DNA from 2 places in the Streptomyces sp. NPDC029956 genome. Region 2 is predicted to be linked to the other one. Evidence: riboswitches for the same ligand, from Rfam matches in the RefSeq annotation. Region 2 holds a riboswitch; the other holds the start of a gene.
What was found. Region 2 has a riboswitch for cyclic di-AMP ahead of ACZ4XX_RS07920 (M23 family metallopeptidase). Riboswitches for the same ligand answer to the same signal wherever they lie in the genome.

Region 1 (7,052 bases), on a different contig from region 2:
CCAGCTCGATCCGGTCGAACCTGGTGAGGCGGCGCAGCGGGGTGTCCAGGATGTACTGCGTCTGGATCTCGCTGAGCGAGAAGCGCTCGATCAGGCGCTCCTTGGCCTGCGCCGAGTTCTCGCTCTCCCGGATCAGCGCGATGACCTCGTCGATGTCGAGCAGGGCGACGAGCAGGCCCTCCACCAGGTGGAGCCGGTCGCGCTTCTTGGTGCGGCGGAACTCGGAGCGGCGCCGGACGACCTCGAAGCGGTGGTCGAGGTAGACCTCCAGGAGCTCCTTGAGGCCGAGCGTCAGCGGCTGGCCGTCGACCAGGGCCACGTTGTTGATGCCGAAGGACTCCTCCATCGGCGTCAGCTTGTAGAGCTGCTCGAGGACGGCCTCGGGCACGAAGCCGTTCTTGATCTCGATGACCAGGCGCAGGCCGTGGTTGCGGTCGGTCAGGTCCTTGACGTCCGCGATGCCCTGGAGCTTCTTGGAACCGACCAGGTCCTTGATCTTGGAGATGACCTTCTCGGGGCCGACCGTGAACGGCAGCTCGGTCACGACGATGCCCTTGCGGCGCGCCGTCACCGTCTCCACGCTCGTCGTGGCACGGATCTTGAACGAGCCGCGGCCCGACTCGTACGCGTCCTTGATGCCGGAGAGGCCGACGATCCGGCCGCCGGTCGGCAGGTCGGGGCCGGGCACGAAGCGCATCAGCGTCTCGAGGTCGGCGCCCGGGTGACGGATCAGATGGCGGGCGGCCGCGACGACCTCGCCGAGGTTGTGCGGGGGCATGTTGGTCGCCATGCCGACCGCGATGCCCGACGCGCCGTTGACCAGCAGGTTCGGGTAGGCGGCGGGCAGCGCCACCGGCTCCTGCTCCTGGCCGTCGTAGTTCGGCGAGAAGTCGACCGTGTCCTCGTCGATGGACTCGGTCATCATCAGGGCGGCCGGGGCCATCCGGGACTCGGTGTACCGCATGGCGGCCGGCGGGTCGTCGTTGCCCAGGGAACCGAAGTTGCCGTGGCCGTCGACCAGGGGGAGCCGCATGGAGAAGGGCTGCGCCATGCGGACCATGGCGTCGTAGATCGACGCGTCGCCGTGCGGGTGGAGCTTGCCCATCACCTCGCCGACGACACGGGCGCACTTGACGAAGCCCCGGTCGGGCCGGAGCCCCATCTCGCCCATCTGGTAGACGATGCGGCGCTGGACGGGCTTCATGCCGTCACGGGCGTCCGGGAGGGCACGCGAGTAGATCACCGAGTACGCGTACTCGAGGAAGGAGCCCTGCATCTCGTCGACAACGTCGATGTCGAGGATTCGCTCCTCGAACGCGTCGTCCGGCGGCGGTGTCTTCGTGCTGCGGCGGGCCATCGCGGCTGCGGCTCCTTCACCAACAAGGTTGATCTGACGCGGACCATTGTGGACCGTGCCACCGACAGCGCCGACCGCGACCCGGAAGAGGGACATCTCCAGGGGGCGGGAACTTCGCCAGGTGTCGGCGCGCTTGCATACAGTGGCAGGACTTTTTCACATCGCGATCGAAGGGACGTACATGCCCATGGGTCACACGGCCACGGCCGAGGCCGGCTCCGGCGGCCTGACAGCGACCGAGCACCGGTTGGCGAACGGCCTGCGTGTGGTGCTCTCGGAGGACCACCTGACCCCGGTCGCCGCGGTCTGCCTCTGGTACGACGTCGGCTCGCGGCACGAGGTCCCGGGCCGCACGGGCCTCGCCCACCTCTTCGAGCACCTGATGTTCCAGGGCTCGAAGCAGGTCCACGGGAACGGGCACTTCGAGCTCGTGCAGGGCGCCGGCGGCTCCCTCAACGGCACGACGAGCTTCGAGCGCACCAACTACTTCGAGACCATGCCCACGCACCAGCTGGAGCTCGCGCTCTGGCTGGAGGCCGACCGCATGGGCTCGCTGCTCGCCGCCCTGGACGACGAGTCCATGGAGAACCAGCGGGACGTCGTCAAGAACGAGCGCCGCCAGCGCTACGACAACGTGCCGTACGGCACGGCCTTCGAGAAGCTGACCGCCCTGGCCTACCCGGAGGGGCACCCGTACCACCACACGCCGATCGGGTCGATGGCCGACCTGGACGCGGCCACCCTGGAGGACGCGCGGAACTTCTTCCGCACGTACTACGCCCCGAACAACGCCGTGCTCTCGGTCGTCGGCGACATCGACCCGGAGGAGACCCTCGCCTGGGTCGAGAAGTACTTCGGCTCCATCCCCGGCCACGACGGCAAGCCCGCACCGCGCTCCGGCGACCTGCCCGAGGTCATCGGCGAGCAGCTGCGCGAGGTGGTCGAGGAGGAGGTCCCGGCCCGCGCGCTGATGGCGGCCTACCGGCTGCCGCACGACGGCACGCGCGCCTGCGACGCCGCCGACCTGGCCCTGACGGTCCTCGGCGGCGGCGAGTCCTCCCGCCTCCACAACCGCCTGGTCCGCCGCGACCGTACGGCCGTCGCCGCCGGCTTCGGCATGCTGCGGCTCGCCGGCGCGCCCTCGCTCGGCTGGCTGGACGTCAAGACCTCCGGCGGTGTCGAGGTCCCGCAGATCGAGGCGGCCGTCGACGAGGAGCTCGCCCGGTTCGCCGCCGAGGGCCCCACGCCCGAGGAGATGGAGCGCGCGCAGGCCCAGTTGGAGCGCGAGTGGCTCGACCGGCTCGGCACCGTCGCGGGCCGCGCCGACGAACTGTGCCGGTACGCCGTGCTGTTCGGCGACCCGCAGCTCGCGCTGACCGCCGTGGACCGCGTCCTGGCGGTCACCGCCGACGAGGTGCAGGCCGTGGCCGCGGCCACGCTGCGCCCCGACAACCGCGCGGTGCTGGTCTACGAGCCGCTGGCGACCGAACAGAGTGACAACGGCGACGACGAGGAAGAGGGAGCGGACCAGTGACCGACGCCGCCGCGTCTTTGACGAGCATGGACTTCCACCCGCAGCCGACGCCCGGCGTCGCCCGGCCCTGGGCCTTCCCGGCCCCGGACCGAGGCACCCTGGACAACGGCCTGACGCTGCTCACCAGTCACCGTCCCGGCCAGCAGGTCGTGGCCGTGGAGATCTTCCTGCCGGCCCCGCTGGACGCCGAGCCCGCCGGTCTCGACGGTGTCGCCACCATCATGGCCCGCGCGCTCTTCGAGGGCACGGACCAGCAGAGCGCCGAGGAGTTCGCGGCCGAGCTGGAGCGCTGCGGCGCGACGCTCGACGCGCACGCCGACCACCCGGGCGTACGGGTCTCCCTGGAGGTTCCCGTCTCCCGGCTGCCCAAGGCGCTCGGTCTCGTCTCCGAGGCACTGATCGCGCCGGCGTTCCTCGAGACCGAGGTCGAGCGCCTGGTGCGCAACCGCCTCGACGAGATCCCGCACGAGACGGCCAACCCGTCCCGCCGCGCCGCCAAGCAGCTCTCCAAGGAGCTGTTCCCGGCCGAGGCCCGGATGTCCCGGCCGCGCCAGGGCACCGAGGAGACCGTCGAGGCGATCGACGCCGCCGCGGTCCGCGCCTTCTACGAGGCGCACGTCCGGCCCGCCACGGCCACCGCCGTGGTCGTCGGCGACCTCACGGGTGTCGATCTGGACAAGGTCCTCGCCGAGACCCTGGGCGCCTGGACCGGCGAGCCGGCCGAGCCGCTCCCGATGCCGCCGATCACCGCCGACGACACCGGACGGGTCGTCATCGTGGACCGGCCCGGCGCCGTCCAGACCCAGTTGCTGATCGGCCGGGTCGGACCCGACCGCCACGACAGCGTCTGGCCGGCCCAGGTCCTGGGCACGTACTGCCTGGGCGGCACCCTCACCTCGCGGCTCGACCGGGTCCTGCGCGAGGAGAAGGGCTACACGTACGGCGTGCGTGCCTTCGGGCAGGTGCTCCGCTCGGACGGCCGGGGGAACGGCGCCTCGATGCTCGCGATCAGCGGTTCCATCGACACGCCCAACACCGGCCCGGCTCTTGACGACCTGTGGAAGGTGCTGCGGACGCTGGCCGCGGAGGGCCTCACCGACGCCGAGCGGGAGACGGCCGTGCAGAACCTGGTGGGGGTCGCGCCGCTCAAGTACGAGACCGCCGCCTCCGTCGCCGGGACGCTCTCCGACCAGGTCGAGCAGCACCTGCCGGACGACTACCAGGCCCAGTTGTACGCCCGGCTGGCCGAGACCGGCACGGTCGAGGCGACGGCGGCCGTGGTCAGCGCCTTCCCGGTGGACCGGCTCGTCACGGTGCTCGTCGGCGACGCGGCGCAGATCGCGGATCCGGTGCGCGCGCTCGGGATCGGTGAAGTGACCGTCGTGACCGGCTGATTCACGCCGCCGACACGGCAAGGGAGGGCCCCGACGGCATAGTTCGTCGGGGTCCTCCCCTTTGTCCGTATTGAGATCAAGAGTGGCCCTATGGCCTGTGGCATGTCTTACAAAATGCGTGTCCGGTTGGTGATTGAAAGACGATCCGCATAGCGTCAGTGCGTCTGTTCGTCAGTTGCACGTGCCGCATCCGCGGCATCGGACAGACATCGCCGAGTCCCCGTCAGGCGCGAGCCTGGGGAGCCGGGGACCCACACGTAGTCCCTGGGGTGAATCGGGCGCCTTCGTCTCGTACGGAGGGGCTCGTAGGAGACCTTCCTGCTCCGAACCCGTCAGCTAACCCGGTAGGCGAGAGGGAAGGAAAGGATCAGCCCCTACATGGCGTTCACCCGTGCCACCGGGAAGCATCGTGCTCCGAGCCGGATGGCGCGCCGCGGCGTGGGCATCGCCGGCGCGGCGACGCTCGCCACCACAGGCGTCATCGGAACCCTCGCTTCCCCGGCGCTCGCCGCCGACACGGACCACCGCTCGCCCGAGGACACCGGTCTCACCAAGGTGATCACCGAGGACGACCTCGCCGAGCGGATCGACGCCCAGGCCGCCGCCCAGGAGCAGGAGGCCTTCGAGGTCGCCGCCAAGGCGAAGGCCAAGGCCGAGGCGAAGCGCAAGGCCGAGGCCCGTGCCAAGGAGATCCGCCAGGCCGAGCAGCGTGCGGCCCGCGAGGCCGAGCGCCGCCGCCTGGCCTCCTTCCAGCTGCCCGTCGAGGGCACGTACGTGTCCACCGGCTACCAGACCGGCGGCTCGCTCTGGTCCTCCGGCAGCCACTCCGGCATCGACTTCCACGCCTCCTACGGCAGCAACGTCGTCTCCGTCGGCTCGGGCACCGTCGTCGAGGCCGGCTGGGGCGGCGCGTACGGCAACAACATCGTCATCCGGATGAACGACGGCACGTACACCCAGTACGGTCACCTCTCCTCCATCGGGGTCTACGTCGGCCAGAGCGTCGAGCCGGGTGAGCGGATAGGCATCTCGGGTTCGACCGGGAACTCGACCGGCCCGCACCTCCACTTCGAGGCGCGGACGACGTCCGAGTACGGCTCCGACATCAACCCGGTCTCGTACCTGCGCGCCCGCGGCGTCGACGTCTGATCCAGGACGCCCGTCGCGCAGGGCCGGCGGTTCGCCGCCCCCTCGCATCGCAAAAGCCCCGGCTCGTACAGAGCCGGGGCTTTTCGTCGGTCGCGGGACATCGATATTCCACCGGGGCATCGGAAATTCCGGCGCGCTGCAATAGAGTCGCAGATCGGGCGCAGAACAGGCGCCGTCGGAATTGACTCGCGCAGACCAAGGCGGAGGTCGGACATGCGCATTCCCGCGCACTCGGTATGCACGGCGATCCGGGACGACATCGTCTCCGGCGTCTTCGAGCGGGGCAGCCGGCTGACCGAGGACCAGCTGGCCCGCCGGTACGGGGTCTCCCGTGTCCCGGTCCGAGAGGCCCTGCGCACCCTGGAGTCCGAGGGCTTCGTCGTCTCCCGCCGCCACGCCGGGGCGCATGTCGCCGAGCCCACCGAGCAGGAGGCCGCCGATCTGCTGGACATGCGGGCGCTGCTCGAACCGCTGGGGGCGGCCCGTGCCGCCCAGCGGCGCACGGAGGCCCATCTCAAGGTGCTGCGCGGCCTGGTCAGGCTGGGTCAGGAGCGGGCCAGGCGCGGACAGGGCGAAGATCTGCGCTCACTCGGCGGCTGGTTCCACGAGACGCTCGCGCAGGCCTCCGGCAGCCCGGCCCTGACGGCGCTGCTGACCCAGCTGCGGCACAAGATCGCCTGGATGTACACGGTCGAGCAGCCCGAGCGGCCGGTGGACGCCTGGGCCGAGCACGGCGCGATCGTGGACGCCGTGGCGCGCGGTGACGCCGAGCGGGCGCGGACGCTGACCGCGCTGCACGCGGAGCGCTCCCAGTCGCTGCACCGCCTCAAGAGGCCGGACCGCAGCCGTGTGAGGGTTTCGCAACATGCAGTCAACACGGCGAGTTCCCGGAATTAACGCGCGCATCGTATACATGGAATAGGAATTCGGCGCCGTCGCCTCGTGCTGCCCGAAAAGCGGGGCGATGGAAAAGCGAAAGGCCGTGACCGCCGGAATTCCGGCGGTCACGGCCTTTCGTCGTGCAGTGGGGGTCGACCCGGATCAGACGGTCTCGGGAAGCTCGTCCAGGCCCTCGGCGACCAGCTTCGCCAGACGGTCCAGAGCGGCCTCGGCGCCGTCGGCCTCCGAAGCGAGGACGATCTCCTCGCCGCCCTGCGCGCCCAGGCCGAGCACCGCGAGCATGGAGGCGGCGTTCACCGGGGTGCCGTCGGACTTGGCGATCGTCACCGGAACGCCGGAAGCCGTGGCGGCACGGACGAAGATGGACGCGGGGCGGGCGTGCAGGCCCTCGGCCCAGCCGACGTTGACGCGGCGCTCAGCCATGGTGTTGCCCTTCAAGTCTCAAGCGGGTTGTCTAGACCAGTCTCTCACGTGATGCCGCGTGCTCGCGCCGACCTTCGGCCCGGATCGGACCGCCCTTCGGCCCTCCCCCGCCCTGCGCGGCGTGCTCCCTACCTTGCACGGCCGACCCCCGCCGCGCGAGCGATGCCGCCGCCGTGTCGCGACCGGTGCCGTCGCGATGTCGCGGCCGGTGCCGCCGCCGTGTCGCGACCCGTGCCACCGCCGTGTCGCGGCCGTAGGCTGACCCCATGCAGAGCGCGTCGGACCAGCTGCCGGA
Region 2 (7,052 bases):
ACGGGGAACCGGCAGCCCTCGCTCCCCATGCTGCTCGCCCTCGCCCGCATCTACGGTACGACGGTCTCCGAGCTCCTCGGCGAGACGCCCCCCGAACGGGACCCCGTGGTCCGCGCCGGACGCTCCGAACCCGTCGAGGCCGACGGCTGGATCTACCGCCAGGCGGGCGGCGCCGGGCGCGCCCTGCAGTGCCTGCGGGTCCACGTGCCGTACGCCACCCGGGGCGACATCGTGCGCGTCCACCCCGGCGAGGAGTGGATCCACGTCCTGGAGGGCCGGGTGCGGCTCGCGCTCGGCGAGGCCGTCCACGTCCTCGACCCCGGGGACAGCGCGCACTTCGACTCGCTGACCCCGCACCGGATCGGGGCGGCGACCCCCGGCGGGGCCGAGCTGCTCTTCGTGCACACACTGATGCAGAGCCCCGTCGCCGAGCTGTGTCTCGGCGACGGAACTCCGCACCGGCGCTGATCCCGCGTACTCCTTCGACCTTCCTTCGAAAGAAAAGGACCGAGATGTCCGAGAAGTCACGAGCTGTCACCGGTGAAGAGCGAGGCGAGGGCAAGTTCCCCAAGGGTCTCGTCCTGCGCCTCTTCGCCTATCTGATCGCCGGGCACCTCTTCGCCGGCTTCCTCTACCTGCTCTTCATGCTCGGCGGGCAGAACCAGTAGGTCCTGCTCACGCCTCCGTGAGCAGTCGCTCCCGCAGCCGCTCACGGGTCTCGGGGGACAGCTTCAGGCCCTCCGTGAGGTAGGCGTCCACCGAGCCCCAGGTCGCCTCGATGGTCTCGAAGGCGCCCCGCAGATACTCCACCCGCGCGTCGAACAGCGGGCTCAGCAGCTCCATCACCTCGGGCGACATCGCATCCGGGGCGGTGGAGCTGCGGCGCACCTTGTAGCGGCGGTGCGGGTCGTTCGACTTCACGTAGTCGGCCTCGATCGCCTCCCGCTCGACCCCGAGGGCCAGCAGGGTGATCGCGATGGAGAGTCCGGCGCGGTCCTTGCCGGCCGCGCAGTGCATCAGGGCGGGGAGGCTGTCCTCGGCCATGGCGTGCAGGATCCGGCTGTGCTCCGCGGTCCGCTCGACCACCATCTTCCGGTACGAGTCGGACATTCGGGTCGCTGCCTTGCCGTCGCCGAGGATGCCCCGCAGCTGCTCGATGTCGCCGTCGCGGACCAGCTTCCAGAACTCCTTGCCGTCGGCCGGGTCGTTGAGCGGTATGTTCACGTTCCGCACGCCCGCAAGATCGACGTCCGGGCCCTCGATCTTCCGGTCGGCGAGGTTCCGGAAGTCGAAGACGGTGTGCAGTCCGAGCGAGTCGAGGAAGACGACGTCCTCCTCGGTGGCGTGGGCGAGGTGGCCGCTGCGGAAGAGACGGCCGGGGTGCACGGCGCGCCCGTCCGTCGTCGGCAGGCCGCCCACGTCCCGGAAGTTGCGGACCTCGGCCAGCTCGGGTTCGTTCGCTTCGATGGGCGGGACCTGCGGCAGCTGCTGCGTCACGGATGCTCCTGGTGGTCGACGTTCGGGTGCCCGACGCGAGATCGGTTCCAGGGGCAATCATCCAGGTGGGGCCGTGTCCTCGCACCCCCCTGGACGGGAATGGGTGATCTGTCCGAATTAGGGCGTTGCGTATAACGCGCCCTGTTTACAGGCGAGATGGGCCCAGGCGCGTGAGCAGGGTCATAGAAGTGACGGATCGTGGCCGACGGGCCGAAGCAATTGCCGTACGGAAAAGGGAAATCGAGGGTCCGTCATCCACGGAGGGTGACCGGCTTTCCCGGGGAAATGCCGTACCCGGAATGCCGGGAAAAATCATTGGCTTGTTCGCGCCGACCCCGCTCGTCTAGCGTCACCGTCAATCCGGTCGGACCGCCGAATCCTGCCACCGTCCGGAATTCCACTCATCCCATGCGTGGCAGGAGCGGGGGACCCAGGAAGTACGCCGGTCCCGCGATGCAGGACGGCTTGGGGTGAAGCCGCGTGAGAGCGCGGCCGGGCATCTCCAGTCCGAACCCGACAGCTCACCTCGCAGGCGCCGGAGAGGAATTCGCCATGCCCGCGAAGGGTAAGCACCGCCGCATCAAGTCCAACCGCCTCACCCGCGGAATCGCCGCCGCCGGTACGGGAGGCGCCGTCGTCGCCCTCCCGCTCCTCGGTGCCACCGGCGCCCAGGCCGCCCCGGCCGCCGCTCCCGGCCAGGCCGTCACCGCGGCCGCCCAGGTGAAGGCCCCCGCCGTCGCCAAGGCGGCGCCCACCGCCAAGCAGGCCGCGCCGAAGACGTACTCCGTCGCGCGGGGCGACTACCTGTCGAAGATCGCCGCCGAGCACCACCTCGCCGGCGGTTGGCAGAAGCTGTACGCGGACAACCGTCAGGTCGTCGGCGAGAACCCCTCCCTCATCCTGCCCGGCATGAAGCTCACCCTCGGCGCCAAGAGCACCGCCAAGGCCGCCGCGCCGAAGAGCGCCGCGCCCAAGGCCGCCGCGCCGAAGAGCGCCGCGCCCAAGGCCGCCGCGCCGAAGAGCTCCGCGAAGAACGGCGACACCTCGCGCGCCTCCCGGAGCAGCGAGCGCTCCTCCGCCCCGGCCGCGAGCGCGCCCTCCTCGGACACGTCCGCCGCGCAGACCTCGAAGTCCTCCGCCGCGACCTCTGCCTCCGGCTGGTTCGCCCCGGTCAGCGGCGGTATGTCCACCCCGTACCGCGCCTCGGGCTCCATGTGGTCCTCCGGCTACCACACCGGTGTCGACTTCATGGCCTCCACCGGCACCACGATCGTCGCGGTCGGCCCCGGCACCGTCTACTCCGCGGGCGACGGCGGCGCGTACGGCAACCAGGTCGTCATCCAGCACGCCGACGGCACCTTCTCGCAGTACGCCCACCTCTCCTCGATCTCCGTCTCCGCCGGCCAGACCGTGAGCGGCGGCGAGCAGATCGGTCTCTCCGGCGCGACCGGCAACGTCACCGGCCCGCACCTGCACTTCGAGATCCGCACCGGGCCGGAGTACGGCTCCGACATCGACCCGATCTCCGCCCTGCGTCAGCACGGCGTGAGCATCTGACGCACCGTCGTCACCCGGAGGCCCGGCACCCACGTGCCGGGCCTCCGGCGTGTTCCCGGTCTATTCCGGCTTGGCAAATTCTTTATCGGTGGCATATGTCACCCTGCGTCAACCCCTCCTTACGGTCGCGTAGGTCACATCCGAAGGGGAAGGATGTGCTCCTGTGGCAGACGATTCGAGATCAACAGACAAGCATGCAATCGGGTCGTACGCGGCGATCGGTGACAGCTTCACCGAGGGCGTCGGAGACCCCGGGCCCGACGGGACGTACGTCGGCTGGGCGGACCGCTTCGCGGTGCTGCTCGCCGACCAGCTGCCGGAGCACGACGCCTTCCGCTACGCCAACCTGGCCGTACGCGGGCGCCTCCTCGACCAGATCGTGGCGGAACAGGTTCCGAGGGCGAAGGAACTCGCCCCCGACCTGGTGACCTTCTGCGCCGGCGGAAACGACATCATCCGCCCCGGCACGGACCCCGACGAGGTCGCCGAGCGCTTCGAGCGCGCCGTCGCCGAACTGACCTCCGCCGTCGGCACCGTGATGGTGACCACCGGCTTCGACACGCGCGGCGTCACGCTCCTCAAGCACCTGCGCGGCAAGATCGCCACGTACAACGGGCACGTCCGGGCCATCGCGGACCGCTACGACTGCCCGGTCCTCGACCTCTGGTCCCTGAGGTCCGTGCAGGACCGACGCGCCTGGGACGACGACCGGCTGCACCTCTCCTCGGACGGCCACACCCGGGTCGCGCTGCGCGCCGCCCAGGTCCTCGGCATGCCGGTGCCGGCCGACCCGGACCAGGCGTGGCCGCCGGTACCCCCGCGCGGCACGCTCGAGGTGCGCCGCGACGACATCCACTGGGCCAAGGAGTACCTCGTGCCCTGGATCGGGCGCCGGCTGCGCGGCGAGAGCTCCGGCGACCACGTCGAGGCGAAGCGCCCCGACCTCATGCCCCTGTAGTTCCGGGGATCGTCGGCGGGTGCACGACGGCGGGGATCCGCTCCAGGACCCCGCCGGCGAACACGTCGTACAGCGGCAGCGTCTCCAGATGGACGTAGCCGATGTGACAGTCGCAGACGGCGAGGGGACAGGCCCGGGGACGGAGGGCGGCGCGGTACGAGCCGTCGTACAGGTTCCCCAGCTCGGCCTTGACGAAATGGCAGCGCCGTACCGTCCCCTCGCCGTCCACCGAGATCACCGACTCCCCGGTCCGGCACGGCAGCCCCGCCGAGCGGTGCGGATGACGGCTGTACGGGAAGAGCGGATCGATCCGCGTCCACTCCGCGGCCTCCGCGTCGGTGTACGTGTGCCCCTCGGCCGCGTTCACCCAGAGGTACACGTGCGCCGGAAGCGCGGCCCGCAGCCGCCGGGCGTGCTCCGCGTGCTCGGGAAGCCCGACGACGCCGACGCTGAAGCGGACGCCCCGCTCCGCCAGCTCCCCGCACGTGGCGAGGAAGCGCTCGTAGGGCGTCTGTCCCGGGTGGTACGTGCACCAGAGCGCCACGCTCTCCGGGTCCGCCTCCGCCAGCCAGTCGGTCCGGCAGCTCAGGTTCGTCTGGATCGCCACCCGCTCCACGTGGGGCAGCCGGGACAGCTCGACCAGCGCCCGCCGGTACCAGGACCGGACCAGGCCCTCGCCCCACGGGGTGAAGAGGACGCGCAGCCGGTCCCCGGTCTGCCCGGCGGCCCACCCGGTGAACCGTTCGAGCGCCGCCCGGTCCGCGCGCAGCTGCTCCCGGCTGTCCCGGCGCTTGGCGAACGGGCAGTACGGACAGTCGAAGTCGCAGGAGGAGAGCGGCCCGCGGTAGAGCAGGGTCAGGTCCATGCCCCGGTCCGTGATCGGGCTCGGGCTCGGCGACGGTGTCAGGTCTCTGCCCGGGCCGGTGCCCGGGATCCGCGACGGAGTCAGGTCCACGGCCGCCGCCTACTTCGGCTCGTACGCGGCCATCGCGGCCCGCACCGAGGGGGAGAAGAGCTCCGGGCCGAGGCCGTCCGAGTGGGCCAGGCCCTCGGGGGAGAGCCGGAGCAGCCCGGCCGGAGCCTCCTCGTCCAGCCAGCCCAGGGCCTCGAACCGGTCCAGCTCCGCCGGGAAGTCCGCGAACGGCGAGGCGCCGAAGCGCTCCTCGTACCCGGCGACCGGCATGCCCTCGGCCTGGAGCAGCGACTGGAGCAGATGGCGGCGCCTGGCCTCCCCGGCGTCGACCCACCGGCCGACCTCGGCCCGCGAGAAGTCCGCGGTCTCCGTGTAGGCGTCGATGATCGTACGGATCTCCCGCATGTCGACGGCGTAGTCGAAGGAGTAGTGGAGGGCCGAGGTGTACGAGCGGGCCCCGCAGCCCAGGCCGATCATCCCGTCGGTCTGGCAGGCGTAGTCGTCGGGACCGAGCGGTGCGGCGTCCGTCCGGCGGAACATCCGCATCGACACCTGCTCGTAGCCGTGGGTGAGAAGACGGTCCCGGCCGTACCGGTACAGGCGCAGCCGCTGCTCGTCCCACTCACGGTCGGCGGCGGGGGACATCCGGCCGAGGCCGGTGAGCGGCCGCACGTACAGCGGATAGAGGTACAGCTCCTCCGGGCGCCAGGCGAGGGCGGCGTCGAGCGAGGAGCGCCAGGACTCCTCGGTCTGTCCGTCGATGCCGTAGATCAGGTCGATGTTGAGCACGGGGACGCCGGTGTCCCGGATCCGGCCGAGGGCCGATTCGACGTCGGCGCGGCGCTGAGGGCGGACGGCCGCCCGCGCCTCGGCCTCCACGAAGCTCTGCACCCCGATGCTGAGCCGGGTCGCGCCCCGCTCGGCGAGCAGGGCGAGGCGGTCGGCGGTCGCCGTCGCGGGGGAGGTCTCCACGGACAGCGGCACCGCCCGCAGATCCACGCCCACCCGCTTCTCGGCGATGTCGCAGAGCCGCTCCAGCTCGCCGGCGGTGAGGAAGGTGGGCGTTCCGCCGCCGAACGCGGCCGTCGCGAACCGCACCGGATCCCGGTCCCCGAGGGCCTCTCGGACGGCCGTGGCCTGGCGGTCGAGCGCGTCGAGATAGCGCGTGGTCAGCTCGTCGGGGGCGCCGATCCGGGTGAAGAGATTGCAGAAGCCGCAGCGGACCTCGCAGAACGGTATGTGCGCGTAGAGGGAGAGCGCGTCCTTCGGCTCGTCCCGCCAGAGCGCGGCGAGCGAGGGCGCGGGGTCGGGGAGCGGCCGGTACGCCGTCTTGTGCGGGTAGGCGTAGACGTAGCTCCGGTACGGACGCGGGGCGGCGCTGTCGCTCATGCCACGGCCTCCCGCTCCGGGCCGGCGAGCTCGAACTGCGTGTACGGGACCGTCCACACGACCTCGTGGCCGAGCCGGTGACCGGTGTACCCGTCGTCCCCGTACGCGGTGCCGTGGTCGGAGCAGACGATCGCGAAGCACGGCCGGCGGCTGCTCATCGCGGCGAAGAGCCGCCCGATGTGCCGGTCGACGTACTCCAGGGCGGCGGCGTGGGTGGCCCGGGAGTCACCGGTCTCGCGGGTGGCGCCCGGCAGGTGGAACCAGTTGGGCTGGTGCAGCGCGGATACGTTGACGAAGAGGAACAGCCGCCGCTCGTGCGGGAGTGCGGCGACCACCTCCTCGGCGCGGGCGACCTGCGACTCGAAGGAGGTGGGAGAGGCGACGCCGAACGACGGCTCCCAGTGGCTCTCCTGGAACAGCCCGGGGAGCACGGTGCCGAGCGGCGGCTGCTGGTTGAAGAAGCCGACACCGCCGACGCAGACCGTCCGGTAGCCCGCGCCCGCGAGGGCGGAGACGAAGTCCGGGGTGTCGTGGACGTAGGTGCCGTCGGCGGTCGTCTCGCTGCCGGCGAAGCGGGCCGCGAACAGCCGCGGGTGCGGGCCGGGGGAGTCCGGCGTCGGCAGGAATCCGGCGAAGATCGCCTGGTGGGAGGCGTAGGTGAAGCTGCCGGGCGCGTGGCGCCGCTCCCAGGCACCGCCGGGGAGATGACGGGCCAGGTTCGGGATGCGGCCCGCGGCC

Region 1: another riboswitch for cyclic di-AMP. It lies ahead of ACZ4XX_RS22765 (M23 family metallopeptidase); the one in region 2 lies ahead of ACZ4XX_RS07920 (M23 family metallopeptidase).

Annotation. Positions count from the first base shown of each region.
Region 1 covers NZ_JBVHZJ010000029.1:18,618-25,669, reverse strand. The annotation lists gene ACZ4XX_RS22780 (DNA gyrase/topoisomerase IV subunit A) at 1-1,357, opposite strand, end outside; gene ACZ4XX_RS22775 (M16 family metallopeptidase) at 1,539-2,891, shown strand; gene ACZ4XX_RS22770 (M16 family metallopeptidase) at 2,918-4,285, shown strand; cyclic di-AMP (ydaO/yuaA leader) riboswitch at 4,486-4,651, shown strand; gene ACZ4XX_RS22765 (M23 family metallopeptidase) at 4,664-5,434, shown strand; gene ACZ4XX_RS22760 (GntR family transcriptional regulator) at 5,648-6,331, shown strand; gene ACZ4XX_RS22755 (HPr family phosphocarrier protein) at 6,476-6,757, opposite strand; gene ACZ4XX_RS22750 (bifunctional acetate--CoA ligase family protein/GNAT family N-acetyltransferase) at 7,024-7,052, shown strand, end outside.
Region 2 covers NZ_JBVHZJ010000007.1:142,292-149,343, forward strand. The annotation lists gene ACZ4XX_RS07905 (helix-turn-helix domain-containing protein) at 1-468, shown strand, start outside; gene ACZ4XX_RS07910 (DUF6126 family protein) at 513-668, shown strand; gene ACZ4XX_RS07915 (tyrosine-protein phosphatase) at 676-1,497, opposite strand; cyclic di-AMP (ydaO/yuaA leader) riboswitch at 1,886-2,045, shown strand; gene ACZ4XX_RS07920 (M23 family metallopeptidase) at 2,050-3,054, shown strand; gene ACZ4XX_RS07925 (SGNH/GDSL hydrolase family protein) at 3,218-4,012, shown strand; gene ACZ4XX_RS07930 (STM4011 family radical SAM protein) at 3,999-4,877, opposite strand; gene ACZ4XX_RS07935 (STM4012 family radical SAM protein) at 4,977-6,314, opposite strand; gene ACZ4XX_RS07940 (STM4013/SEN3800 family hydrolase) at 6,311-7,052, opposite strand, start outside.